3 regions of the Streptomyces sp. NPDC094448 genome follow, and region 1 is predicted to be linked to each of the others. Evidence: riboswitches for the same ligand, from Rfam matches in the RefSeq annotation. Region 1 holds a riboswitch; each other region holds the start of a gene.
The links. A riboswitch is a leader RNA that binds a small molecule or an ion and turns the genes downstream of it on or off. The one in region 1 is predicted to bind cyclic di-AMP.

Region 1 (4,507 bases):
CCGGTAGGCGTCCGCCGCCCGCTCCATGTGCAGCGCCGCCAGCGCCCGCGCCCGCTCCGGGTCCCGCCGCCCCACGGCGTCCACGATCGCCCCGTGCTCGGCCCATGACTCCACGGGCCGCCGGGCCGCCGGCTCCACCGCGTACATCCAGGCGATCTTCCGGCGCAGCGGCAGCAGCAGCGCGATCAGCCCGGAGCCCGCGGACGCCTGGGCGAGCGTCTCGTGGAACCAGCCGTCCAGCGACCGCAACTCCCCCACCTGGCCACGGGCCGCCCGCTCCTGTCCGAGCCGGACCAGACCGCGCAGCACCTTCAGATGCCCCTCCGTACGGTGCCGGGCGGCCCGGGCCGCCGCCAGCGGCTCCAGCAGCGCCCGGATCTCCAGCAGATCGGCCGCCTCCTGCTCGGTCGGTTCGGCGACACAGGCACCCGCATGGCGCCGGGTGGTCACGAAGCCCTCCGACTCCAGGGTCCGCAGCGCTTCCCGCACCGGCACCCGGGAGACCCCGTACCGCCGGGCGAGCTGCTCCTCCGCCAGCCGGCCGCCGCGCGGGAAGACCCCGGAGACGATGTCGTCGCGAATCGCCCTGCAGACCGATTGCGCGGGAACCCGCATACCCGTACCTCCGCTGTGATCCGGACGAAGCGACGGAATGCAGCCGCTCGTATTTACCGGAAGACTCTATGCCAGGCGCACGGATATTCCGACAGCCTCCGATAAACCGCCGATATCTTCCGGCCACGGGAATCACGGGACGGCGGCTCCGGAACGCGCAGTGCCCCGGCGCCGGGCGCCGGGGCACTGCGAAAACCAGCAAAAGCAGACGGGAAAGCCGAGAAGCGGCTGCACCCGATCCGAGGGGCCCGGGGCGGGCCCGGGAGGTCAGACCCGGACGCCCTTGCCGCGCAGATACGCGACCGGGTCGACGTCCGAGCCGTATTCCGCGCCGGTGCGGACCTCGAAGTGGAGGTGCGCGCCGGTGGAGTTCCCGGTGGAGCCCGCGCGGCCGATCTGCTGGCCGGGCATCACGGTCTGCCCGGCAGTGACGGAGAGCGACGACAGATGCGCGTACTGGGTGTACGAACCGTCGCGCATCTCGATGACGACGTTGTAGCCGTAGGCCCCGCCCCAGCCCGCCTCTACGACGGTGCCCGCGCCCACGGACACGATCTTCGTCCCGGTCGAGGCGTGGAAGTCGATACCGGTGTGCGTACCGGAGGACCAGAGCGCGCTGTTGGCCCGGTAGGAGGTGGTGACGCCCGAACCCTCGACGGGCGCCGTCCAGGTGTTGAGCAGCCGCTTGCGCTCGGCGTCCCGGGCGGCGCGCTCACGGGCCTCGCGTTCGGCCTCGGCCCGCGCCTCGGCCTCGCGCTTGGCCTCCGCCTCCGCCTGGGCGCGGGCCACGGCCTGCTGCTTCTGGGCGTGGGCCTGGTCGGCGACCTGGCCGGAGAGCGAATCGGACGCGGAGAGCGGCTGGAGGGTGCCGGGCTGCTCGGCGGCGAGGATCTGAAGGGTGCCCGTGTCCTCGGCGCTCAGGGTGCCCGGGTCGCCGTTCTGCTCCCGGCCGTCGCCGTCGGAGGCGAACGCGGGGGCGGCGAGGGTGCCGATGACGCCGGTGGTGGCGAGGGTGGCGGCTCCGGCGATGCTCGCGCTGCGGCGCGTCATCCGGCTCGGGCCACGGTGCTTCCCACTGGTTCGGGCAAACGCCATGGAGAGGCTGGTCCTTTCCTTCCTTCTCGCCTACCGGGTTAGCTGACGGGTTCGGAGAGAGGAAGGTCTCCTACGGCTCCTCCACGGGCTGCGGAGGGTCCGATTCACCCCGGTGGGGACATGGGTCCCCGGCTCCCCAGGGCTCGCGCCCGGCGGGGACTCGGCGATGGCTGTCCGTGCCGCGGTTTGCGGCGCCTGCAGGCGAACAGCCGGATCGACGCTAGGCGGACGGCATGTCGATCACCAAACAAACGGGCTTCTTTGTTGCTCATGCCACAGCCCATGCCGGTCAACTTCCCACCAAAACGGACAGCTGACGGAGCGGAGCCCCGGGCGCGGCGCACCAACGCGCAACGCCCGGGGCTCCGCCCGTACCACCGGCACCGCCGGACCACGCGCCGCGGGGGCCGGACCGACCGGCCCGGCCCACCTGCGCGGCTGCCGGTCCGTCAGCCCTTCACCACCGTCACTTCCCCGATGCCCAGCGCCCGGACGGGCCCGGCGATCTCGGAGGCATCACCGACGAGTACGGTCACCAGCCGGTCCACCGGGAACGCGCTGACGACCGCCGCGGTCGCCTCGACCGTCCCGGTCTGGGCCAGACGGGCGTACAACTGCCCCTGGAAGTCGTCGGGAAGGTGCTGCTCCACCTGGTCCGCGAGGGTGCCCGCGACGGATGCCGCCGTCTCGTACCGCAGCGGGGCGACTCCGACGAGGTTCTGTACGGCGACATCGCGCTCGGCGTCCGTCAGTCCCCCTTCGGCGAGGGTGCGCAGAACCTGCCAGAGGTCCTCCAGCGCCGGGCCGGTGTTGGGCGTGTCGACCGAGCCGCTGATGCCCAGCAGCGCGGCGCCCGAACCGTCCGGGGCGGAGCACAGCACCTGTGCGAAGGCCCGGACCCCGTAGGTGTACCCCTTCTCCTCGCGGAGCACCCGGTCGAGCCGGGAGGTGAGGGTGCCGCCGAGGCAGTACGTGCCGAGCACCTGGGCCGGCCAGACCCGGTCGTGCCGGTCGGCGCCGATCCGGCCGATGAGCAGTTGGGTCTGGACCGCGCCCGGCCGGTCCACGATGATCACGCGGCCGCTGTCGTCGGCGGTGATCTCCGGCTGCGGGCGGGCCGCCACCGTATCGCCCTGCCAGGTGCCGAGGGTCTCCGCGAGCAGCGCGTCGAGGTCCGTGCCGGTCAGATCGCCGACGACGACCGCCGTGGCGGTCGCGGGCCGCACATGGGCCTCGTAGAACGCCCGGACCCCGGCGGAGTCGATCCGGGCCACGGTCTCCTCGGTCCCCTGCCGGGGGCGGGACATCCGCAGCGACGCCGGGAAGAGGCTGCGGTACAGCTCCTTGGCGGCGCGGCGGCCCGGGTTGGCCGTCTCGTGCGGGATCTCGTCCAGCCGGTTCCGGACCAGCCGCTTGATCTCGCCGTCGTCGAACGCGGGCGCGCGCAGCGCCTCGGCGAGCAGCCCGAGGGCCTTGGGCAGCCGGGAGACCGGCACCTCCAGGGAGACCCGGACCCCGGGGTGGTCGGCGTGGGCGTCGAGGGTGGCGCCGCAGCGCTCCAGTTCGGCGGCGAACTCCTCGGCGGACCGTTTGTCGGTGCCCTCGGACAGGGCCCTCGCCATGATCGTGGCGATGCCGTCCAGACCGTCGGGCTCGGCGCCGAGGGGCGCGTCGAGGTTGATCTCCACCGCCACGACCTGCTGGCCGGGGCGGTGACAGCGCAGCACGGTCAGGCCGTTGGGCAGCGTCCCGCGGTCGGGGGCCGGGAAGGCCCACGGGGTGGGCTCCCCGGAGGCGGGCCGGGGGTGGAAGTCCATCGTGATCAGCGGCTCGGTGGCGTCGGTCACTGGTCCGCCCCCTCTTCTGCGTCGTTGTCGTTGCGGTCGGCGGCGACGGCGTCCGTCCCGGCCTCGGTGCCGGGCACCGGTTCGTACACCAGCACCGCCCGGTTGTCGGGGCGCAGCCGCGCCGCGGCGATCTCGCGCACCTCGTCGGCGGTGACGGAGAGCACCCGCTGGACGGCCGTGAGGGCGAGCTGCGGGTCGCCGAAGAGGACCGCGTAGCGGCAGAGTTCGTCGGCGCGGCCCGCGACCGTGCCCAGCCGGTCCAGCCACTCGCGCTCCAGCTGGGCCTGGGCCCGCTCCATCTCCTCGTCCGTCGGCCCCTCGGCGGCGAACCGCGCCAGCTCCTCGTCGACGGCGGCTTCGATCTGCGCCACCTCGACCCCGCCGGACGTCTTCACGTCCAGCCAGCCCAGCGACGGCGCCCCGGCCAGCCGCAGCAGTCCGAAACCGGCCGCGACGGCGGTCTGGTCCCGGCGCACCAGCCGGTTGTGGAGCCGGGAGGACTCCCCGCCGCCGAGGACGGTCAGGGCGACGTCGACGGCGTCGCATGCGCGGCTGCCGTCGTGCGGGAGGCGGTAGGCGGCCATCAGCGCGCGGGCGGGCACGTCCTCCTCGACGACCTCGCGCAGCTGCCGCCCCATGACGTCGGGCAGGGCGCCGTCGCGCGGCGGCTGCTTGCCGTCGTGGGAGGGGATGGAGCCGAAGTACTTCTCGACCCAGGCGAGGGTCTGCTCCGGGTCGATGTCGCCGACGACCGACAGCACCGCGTTGTTCGGCGCGTAGTAGGTGCGGAAGAAGGCGCGGGCGTCCTCCAGGGTCGCCGCGTCGAGATCCGCCATGGAGCCGATGGGCGTGTGGTGGTACGGGTGGCCCTCCGGGTAGGCGAGGGCGGTCAGCTTCTCGAACGCGGTGCCGTACGGAACGTTGTCGTACCGCTGGCGGCGCTCGTTCTT
Region 2 (4,507 bases), on a different contig from region 1:
CGGCTGCCGGGCGAATCGGGCCTGGTCTCGGTGACGGCGACGTTCTTCGTACGGATCATCATGTCGCCGTTCGCGCATCCGCTGTTCACCGTGCTCACCGGTATCGGTCTGGGTCTCGCCGCGTCGGCCGCCCGCCGCCACCGGTTCCGGAGGTTCGCCTTCCCCGCGCTGGGGCTGCTGCTGTCGATGGGTATGCACGCCCTGTGGAACGGCTCGGCTTCGTATCTCGGCCCGATCGGCTTCTACCTGGTCTACGGGATGTTCATGGTCCCGGTCTTCGCGCTGCTGACCTGGCTGACGATCTGGTCCCGCCAGCGCGAGCTGCGGACGATCTCGGCGGCCCTGCCGCCGTATGCCACCGCCGGCTGGCTGGCACCGGCCGAACCCGCGGCGCTGGCGTCGATGCGGGCCCGTACCGAAGCCCGGAACGTCGCCCGGCGCACCCATGGACCGGCCGCGGCACACGCGGTGGCGGAGTACGTCCGCTTCGCGACGTCCCTGGCGTTCCTGCGCGACCGGGCGCAGCGCGGTACGGCGGATCCGGACTTCGTCGCGCGGGAGCAGGAGTTGCTGCACCATATGTGGCTGCGGAAGGCGGTGGCCGGTCCGGCGCTGACGTACGCGGCCAGGACGAGCGGTGTGGTCTCCGTACCGCCGCCGTACCGGGACTACGAGGGGTACAACCCGTACCGCGTCTGAGCCGAGCCGCACAGAGTACGGGCGGGTACGGAAGCGGCCGGCGAAAAGAACCGGCAGCCCTGACGTCGGGGGGTTGGTGCGTCAGAGCTGCCGGTGGTCACCAAGGGGCACCCGGGCCCCACAAGGCTTCAGGACCGCGAGAACCCAGGAGGGACGCAGGTCCGGGCGGGGTTCACGGGTGGCGGGGTCCCGCGGGCGTCAGGGCTGGAGGCCCTTGCTGCGCAGCCAGGCGCCGGGGTCGATCGTCGTACCGCCGGGCGTCTTGACCTCCAGATGGAGGTGGTTGCCGGTGGAGTTGCCGGTCGAGCCGACCCGTCCGACCATATCGCCCGCGACGACCTTCTGGCCCACGTTGGCGTTGATCGACGAGAGGTGGGCGTACATGACCTCGGTGCCGTCGTTCAGCTCGATGACGACCTGGTAGCCGTACGAGCCCGCGTAACCGGCGGACTTGACGGTGCCCGCGCCCACGGCCTTGACCGGGGTGCCCGCGGGGGCGGCGAAGTCGAGACCGGTGTGCTGGCCGGAGGACCAGAGTCCGCCGGACGAACCGAAGGTCGAGGTGATGTTGTACGAGGAGGTGGGGAGCGCGAAGCTCTTCGCCAGTTTGGCGAGACGCTCGGCCTCCGCCTTCTTCTTGGCTTCCTCGGCGGCCTTCTTCTTCGCCTCGTCCGCCTTCTTCTTGGCGTCGGCGGACGCCTTCAGCGCATCCGCGGCGGCGGCTTCGGCGGCGGCCTTCTCGGCCGCGGCCCGGCGCTCCGCCTCGGCCTGCGCCTGCTGCTGCTCGGCCTGCTGGAGGATCCGGGAGCGCAGCGCCTCACCCGCGTTGCCGTCGGCCTCGGACTGCTCGCCCGTCGCGGTCTCGGTGACGGTGTCGCCCATGGTGGCGAGGCCGGCGTTCTGCGCGCCGTCCTCGGTGCCGCCGAGCCCGTCGGGGAGGGAGATGGTGATGGGGGCCTTGTCCTGCGCGGTGGCGATGCCGCCCGCGCCGACCGCGGCGATCACACCGACACCGAGGACGGTGGAGCTGCGGGCGAAGGCCCGGCGCTGCTGACGCAGTACGCGGTGGCGGCCACGGTTCGGGAGAAGCGTTTCCGCGCTGGGGTTCCACTCGCCGGTGGCCGGCTCGGCACCACCGTCTTCACCGAAGCGGGTGCCGTTGCTCATGTACCCGGGCCCGGCAGGGGCTTGCGGGGCAGGACTGTTGGACGCCACTGAGGCGTACTCCTTTCCTTCCTTCTCGCCTACCGGGTTAGCTGACGGGTTCGGAGCAGGAAGGTCTCCTACGGTGTCTCCGCAGGCTGCGGAGGCATCCGATTCACCCCAAGAAGTGGTTCCCCGGTTCCCTTGCGGGATTCGGCGCATGAGCACGGAGCCGCCCTGACGGCGACTGGGACGACCGCGCTGCGTTATCGAACGTTAATAGACACCGGGAATGTTTTCCAAGTGTTCCTGATGATCCTTAAACCCGGACGGCGAATCAACCGGGACAGAAGGCTTTCAAATCGGGCGAGTTACCCGCCTCTGAGGCCCCTTCAGGGCCCTTCCGCCCCCTCCGCGCCCCTGATGGTTCGTCAGATGTTATGGCGACAGCGACGGTTCGATCACGCACCGTGCAGAAAACGGCAGTGCAATGGCATATAGCCCCCAGCACTTGGCCAATCGTTGGTCAACTCTTTATCCATCGGGCCGGAGGGGCGACTGTTCCGAAGACCTGCCCTCCGCCCCGGCCGCCCCGGCCTCGCGGGCCCCGCCGAAACCGCCCGGACCCCCGAGACCCTGACCTCCCTGGCCTCCGGGGCCTCCCGGACCGCCGTCTCCGTTCGGGCGGGTGACCGCGAGCAGCGCCATATCGTCCGTCGATCCGCCGCCCGTATGCCGTCGTACGTCGTCCACCAGCGCGTCCAGCAGCTCCCCCGGCCCCGGGAACGCCCGCCCGCCGAGCTGCTCCTCCGGGTCGTAGAACACCCCGGCCGCGTTCCGCGCCTCCGACAGCCCGTCCGTGTAGAGCAGCAGGGTCGACCCGTCGGGCATCGGATGCGATTCGGCCCGCCCCGGCCAGTTCCCCAGCTCCCTCATGCCCAGCGGCAGCGCCGCCTCGTCCGGCGGCAGCATGCGCAGCCGCCCGTCGGCGTGGAGCAGCAGCGGCTCGGGGTGCCCCCGGTTCAGCAGGCGTACGGCCCCGAGGCCCCGCGGGATCTCCGCGAACACGGCGGTCGCGAACCCCTCGAAATCGTCGAGATCGCCCGCTCCGCGCCGTAGCGCCTCCCGGACGAGCGCCTGCTCCAGCCGGTCCGCGACGCACTCCAGCGAGGCCTCCCGCTCGGCCGCCTCCCGGAAGGCCCCGATCAGGATGGCCACGGCCTCCACCGCCCCCAGCCCCTTGCCCCGGACGTCCCCGACCACCAGCCGAACACCGTGCGGAGTGTCCTGTACGGCGAAGAGGTCACCGCCGATGAAGGCGTCGGCGAGCGCCGCCTCGTACCGTGCGGCGATCCGCAGCCCGCCGATCTCCTCGGCGGGTGTGGGCAGCACGGCCCGCTGCGCGGCCTCGGCGATCACCCGGGCCGAGGCCAGTTTCTCGTTGCTCCGGGTGATGACCCGGTTGATGAAGAGCGCCAGGGCGGAGACGGTGACGACCGTACTCAGCTCGGTATAGGCCTGGGTCTGGCCGAGCGAGCGGTTGTAGATGTCCAGACCCAGTTCGGTCAGGACGGCGAAGACGCCCGTCGCCAGCGTGACGGCGAAGGAGAAGAAGGGGGCCGCGATCAGCGGGGCGGCCGTGAACATGGGCACGGCGGTGAACTTCGACGGGGTCGTGAGGTCGTACACCACCCCGATGACGATCATCAGCGACGGCAGCATCCGGGCGAAACGCCGGGCACTGCCGTATCCGTTCCGCTGTGTCTGCTCCGCCACAGGCGCTCTCCTCCCCTCCCAGCCTCGCGGCGGCGGGTGCCCGGGGCGAGCCGCACTGGACCGCCCGGGTGACCCCCGGGGCCCGGGGATCATGAGGCCCCTTGAGCCCCCTGGCGGCCCCGCGGCCGCCGGAGACCTCCAGGGGCCTCTTCGGATACGACAACGGCCCGGTGCTCTCGCAGAACGAAAGCACCGGGCCGTTTCTTCAGTAGCGGGGACAGGATTTGAACCTGCGACCTCTGGGTTATGAGCCCAGCGAGCTACCGAGCTGCTCCACCCCGCGTCGGTGAACACAACCTTACGCCATCCGGAGCACCTCTGGTGACCATTTCCCCCGCGACGCTGCCGAGAGTTCCCTCCACCCCCGCCATCTGCCCTTTTCCGGGCTGTTCAGTCGGTGAGGTGACGCTCCGCGTACACCCGCATCGCGTCCCGGACGAAGACCGCCGTCCCCGCCCCGTACTTGTCGTAGTTGCCGCCGAAGCGCGGGTCCGAGGCGAACATCTCGCCGAGACCCGTGAAATGGGACTTCGACGGAGCGGCCATCACCGACTGCCAGGCGTACATCCGCCGGGTGATCGCCTGGACGGTCTCGTCGCCGGGCGCGGCGCCGTCCTTCAGGGCCCGGGCGTAGTCCCGGGCGATCGTCTCGTGGTCGAGCAGATGCGCCCGCCGCTCGTCCTCCCCGAGCTGCTGCCACCGCCGGCCGCTCGCGCGCCAGGCGTCCGCGCCCCAGCGTTCCGTGACCTCCTTCTCGTACTTCGTGTGGTCGAAGCCGTCGAGTACGTCTTCCGCCATGAGTTCCTCCCCTAGTTCGGTCTTGCGGAGAGTGGTCCGCACGGACGCGATCCGGCGGGCGAGGCGGTCCCGCTCCAGCTCCAGCAGCTCC
Region 3 (4,507 bases), on a different contig from region 1:
GCGGGATCGCGTCGGGCCTCGGCGGTGCCACGGGCGCCGTGACCGATCCGGGCGGTGCCGACCCGGTGCCCAGCGGCCCCGCCGCCGGACGCCCGGCGGGCCAGGCCAAGGCGGGCGACCTCCCCGCGGAGCCGCCCAAGGCGGGGGAGAAGGCGCCGGACGCCTCCGCTTCCCCTGCCCCCTCCGCCGGTAAGGCGGAGAAGAAGGGGGCGGCGGCCAAGCCCGCCGAGGGCGTCGGCAAGCACCGCGGCGCACCCGCCGCCGAGGAGGCCGCCAAGGAGACCCCTTCGGGCCCGGCCGGCCCCGGCGCTCCCGGGAGCACCGGCACCCCGTCCGTGGAAACCGCCGACCCGTCCCGCGCCTCCGGCCCCGACCGGACCTCCCGCTCCGAGACCGCCCGTTCCGATGCCCTGAATCAGGGCGATCAGGGCGGTACGGGCACTCCGGCCAAGACCGGCACCGCGGACGGTACGGGTGAAGCCGGGCAGCCCTCCGGTACGTACACGGTCCGCTCCGGCGACAACCTCTGGTCCATCGCCGAGGAGAAGAAGGTCCCCGGCGGCTGGCCGGCGCTCTATGAGGCCAACCAGGAGCTGGTCGGAGCTGATCCCGATCTGATCCTCCCTGGCCAGAGCCTTGATCTCCAGGCGAAGTAGCCTCCGGAACACCGAAATTGACGCCCTATTTTGCTGGGATATGTCCATTTCCGTGTAAGTGAGACATGAGTCTCTTCGGTCCGGCCGTGGTCCCCACTCTTCCGGAATCCCTCATTCCGCACGCCACCTGCGAAAACGCGAGTTTCCGGAGGGGTGGGATGGGCGTTTTGCCCACGATGTTCCGTCGTTGAAGAAGCGGGACGCCTGTGACTACGGTCTGGACCGCTCGCCAAAGCGGGCACCACTGACCGTCACGCCGAATCCTGCCGTCGGTCGGGGGGAACAGTCGTCGCGAAAGCGCCGAAGGCAGGAGCGGGGGACCCAGGTTTGTGCCGGTCCCGTCCGACAGCCCGCGAGGGCGGCGGACGACCGGCTTGGGGTGAAGCCGTACGACGCGGGTCGTACGGCCGGGCAACTCACTGCGCCCGAACCCGACAGCTCACCTCGTAGGCGTCGGTGAGGAGAACCTCCATGCTGTTTTCCAGCAAGGGCAAGCACCGCCGCCCGTCCAAGGCCGCCCGCTTCGCCGCCTTCGCAGGCATCACCACCGTCGCCGTCGCCGCCCCGATCATGGGCGCCACCTCGGCCTCCGCCGCCACCGCCGCCGAGTGGGACAAGGTCGCCCAGTGCGAGTCCGGCGGCAACTGGTCCATCAACACGGGCAACGGCTACTACGGCGGCGTCCAGTTCTCCAGCTCCACCTGGGCCGCCTTCGGCGGCACCAAGTACGCCCCCAACGCGCACCTCGCCACCAAGGCGCAGCAGATCGAGATCGCCGAGAAGACCCTGGCGGGCCAGGGCAAGGGCGCCTGGCCGAAGTGCGGTGTCGGCCTCTCGAACACCCCGTACGGCGGTGCCGCCGCCGAGCAGGCCCCGGCCCAGCCGAAGCAGGAGAAGCCGAAGCAGCAGGCCGAGCCCGCGCAGCCGAAGCAGGAGCGCGCCGAGGTTCCGACCACCCGCTCCGAGCGCGCCCAGGCCCCGGCCTCGGCGAAGTCCGCGGCTCCGGCCAAGGGCTTCGAGAAGGGCGACGGCGAGTACGAGGTCAAGTCCGGCGACACCCTCAGCAAGATCGCCGACGCCGAGCAGGTCGAAGGCGGCTGGCAGAAGCTGTTCGAGCTGAACAAGGACATCGTCGACGACGCCGACGTCATCTTCCCGGGCCAGCAGCTCCACCTCGGCTGACGGGCCTGACCCTCCCGGGCCGGCAGCTCCACCTCGGCCAACGGACCTGCGGCTCCCCGCGAACCGCACCCCCGGGGCCGGTCCCTTTCCGGACCTGCCCCCACCCGGACCCCGGACCGCGGCTCCCCCCTGCGGTCCACCCCCCACGGGTCCGACCCCCCCGCACCCCGGGCCGGCGCGCTTCCCCCGTACGCGCCGGTCCGGGGTTCCGTCTGCCGCCCCGGACTGCTCCGTACGGCCCCGGAGAACCGCCCCCGTGCACCCGTCTGAGCGAGCAGATGCCCAGCTGAGAACTGTTACCCATCGGTAGGAACGCGGCTTTTGCCCACCACCGCAGTTCTTCGCACTCTTTTTCGTCCCAGGGGGCGGGCATCGGCGGGGCGGCGCCCGCCGTCCGGTTAGGCTCTTGGCGCAAGGCTCAAGAGACCCGCACCCCACGCGTCACATCCCAGAAGGAGATGCTCGTGCCGTCCATCGACGTCGTCGTAGCCCGGGAAATCCTCGACTCCCGGGGGAACCCCACGGTCGAGGTCGAGGTCGGCCTCGACGACGGGAGCACCGGCCGCGCCGCCGTGCCCTCCGGTGCCTCCACCGGCGCCTTCGAGGCCCTGGAGCTGCGCGACGGGGACCCGAACCGCTACCTCGGCAAGGGAGTGGAGAAGGCCGTCCTCGCCGTCATCGAGCAGATCGGCCCGGAGCTGGTCGGCTACGACGCCACCGAGCAGCGCCTGATCGACCAGGCGATGTTCGACCTGGACGCCACCCCCGACAAGTCGTCGCTGGGCGCCAACGCCATCCTCGGTGTCTCCCTCGCCGTGGCGCACGCCGCCTCCGAGGCCTCCGACCTGCCGCTCTTCCGCTACCTCGGCGGCCCGAACGCGCACCTGCTGCCCGTTCCGATGATGAACATCCTCAACGGCGGCTCCCACGCGGACTCCAACGTCGACATCCAGGAGTTCATGATCGCCCCGATCGGCGCGGAGTCCTTCTCCGAGGCGCTGCGCTGGGGCACCGAGGTCTACCACACCCTCAAGAAGGTGCTGAAGGGCCGCGGCCTCTCCACCGGCCTCGGAGACGAGGGCGGCTTCGCCCCGAACCTGGACTCCAACCGGGCCGCCCTGGACCTGATCCTGGAGGCCATCAAGGAGGCCGGCTACACCCCCGGCCAGGACATCGCGCTGGCGCTCGACGTCGCCGCCTCCGAGTTCTACAAGGACGGCGCCTACCAGTTCGAGGGCAAGAGCCTCTCCGCCGCCGAGCTGACCTCGTACTACGAGGAGCTGGTCGCCGCCTACCCGCTGGTCTCGATCGAGGACCCGCTGTTCGAGGACGACTGGGCGGGCTGGAAGGCCCTCACCGAGAAGCTGGGCTCCAAGGTCCAGATCGTCGGCGACGACCTCTTCGTCACCAACCCGGAGCGCCTCGGCCGCGGTATCGAAGAGGGCTCCGCCAACGCCCTCCTGGTCAAGGTCAACCAGATCGGCTCGCTGACCGAGACCCTCGACGCCGTCGAGCTGGCCCAGCGCAACGGCTTCAAGTGCATGATGTCCCACCGCTCCGGCGAGACCGAGGACGTCACCATCGCCGACCTCGCCGTCGCCACCAACTGCGGCCAGATCAAGACCGGCGCCCCGGCCCGTTCCGAGCGCGTCGCCAAGTACAACCAGCTGCTGCGCATCGAGGAGATCCTCGACGACGCCGCCGTCTACGCGGGCCGCAGCGCCTTCCCCCGCTTCAAGGGCTGACCCCTTCAAGGGCTGACCCCTTCCAGGGCCGGACCGAGCCCGCAGGGTTCGCCAGCCCGTCGTACGCCACGTCCCCGGCCGCGGTCCCGTACCGTGTCCGGGGACGTGCGCACGTACACACGGAGCAGGGGAGGCGGACGGCATGGCCCGGAAGAGTGCCGGATCCGGCGGCGACCGGTTCTCCACGGCGACCCGGCTGCGTCTGCTCGGCGAGCAGACCGCCGCCCGGGTCTACCGCTCCCAGAACAAGCGGCAGGCCCGCCGCTCCCGGCTCACCGGCCGGGCCGCCTTCCTCGCCCTGATCGTCTGCTCCCTCGTCGTCGCCCTCGCCTACCCGATGCGGCAGTACGTCTCCCAGCGCGGAGAGATCGCCGAACAGCAGGAGCGGCGGAAGGAAGCGGAGGAGCAGGTCGAGAGGTTGCGCGACGAGAAGGCCCGGCTCCAGGACGACAGGTACATCCGCAAGCTGGCCCGGGAGCATCTGCACTATGTGGAGCCCGGCGAGACCGGCTATACGATGATCGACCCCGAGGCGGCCGAGCAGCGCCGCACCGACCAGGGCTCGGCCGACCGGCCCTGGTATTCGAACGTCTGGGAGGGCGTCGACACCGCGGACCGCGAGTAGTCCGCCCCGTACCCCCGCCCTCCCGGCAGCAGCACCAGCAGCACCAGCAGGCACGACCCGGACCCAAGGCAGGCATGGAAACCCCTCCTCCCACCACCGAGCACACCGCCCCCACGGACGCCGATATCGCGGCCTTCGAGGAGCAGCTCGGGCGGCCGCCGCGCGGGCTGCGCGCGATCGCCCACCGCTGCCCCTGCGGACTGCCCGATGTGGTCGAGACCGCGCCCCGGCTGCCCGACGGCACCCCCTTCCCCACGCTCTACTATCTGACCTGCCCGCGTGCCGCCTCCGCGATCGGC

Region 2: it holds a riboswitch for cyclic di-AMP, as region 1 does, so the genes downstream of both, ACIQ9E_RS23065 (M23 family metallopeptidase) here and ACIQ9E_RS00380 (M23 family metallopeptidase) in region 1, are expected to answer to the same signal.
Region 3: it holds a riboswitch for cyclic di-AMP, as region 1 does, so the genes downstream of both, ACIQ9E_RS24540 (transglycosylase family protein) here and ACIQ9E_RS00380 (M23 family metallopeptidase) in region 1, are expected to answer to the same signal.

Annotation. Positions count from the first base shown of each region.
Region 1 is NZ_JBIWGU010000001.1:101,669-106,175, reverse strand. Features, by position in the region: gene ACIQ9E_RS00385 (GntR family transcriptional regulator) at 1-615, opposite strand, end outside; gene ACIQ9E_RS00380 (M23 family metallopeptidase) at 883-1,710, opposite strand; cyclic di-AMP (ydaO/yuaA leader) riboswitch at 1,723-1,886, opposite strand; gene ACIQ9E_RS00375 (M16 family metallopeptidase) at 2,160-3,527, opposite strand; gene ACIQ9E_RS00370 (M16 family metallopeptidase) at 3,554-4,507, opposite strand, start outside.
Region 2 is NZ_JBIWGU010000011.1:299,620-304,126, reverse strand. Features, by position in the region: gene ACIQ9E_RS23070 (PrsW family intramembrane metalloprotease) at 1-699, shown strand, start outside; gene ACIQ9E_RS23065 (M23 family metallopeptidase) at 898-1,914, opposite strand; cyclic di-AMP (ydaO/yuaA leader) riboswitch at 1,926-2,071, opposite strand; gene ACIQ9E_RS23060 (PP2C family protein-serine/threonine phosphatase) at 2,377-3,618, opposite strand; tRNA gene ACIQ9E_RS23055 (tRNA-Met) at 3,828-3,901, opposite strand; gene ACIQ9E_RS23050 (MerR family transcriptional regulator) at 4,009-4,507, opposite strand, start outside.
Region 3 is NZ_JBIWGU010000013.1:77,136-81,642, forward strand. Features, by position in the region: gene ACIQ9E_RS24535 (transglycosylase family protein) at 1-656, shown strand, start outside; cyclic di-AMP (ydaO/yuaA leader) riboswitch at 945-1,124, shown strand; gene ACIQ9E_RS24540 (transglycosylase family protein) at 1,128-1,838, shown strand; gene eno (phosphopyruvate hydratase) at 2,297-3,583, shown strand; gene ACIQ9E_RS24550 (septum formation initiator family protein) at 3,726-4,208, shown strand; gene ACIQ9E_RS24555 (DUF501 domain-containing protein) at 4,283-4,507, shown strand, end outside.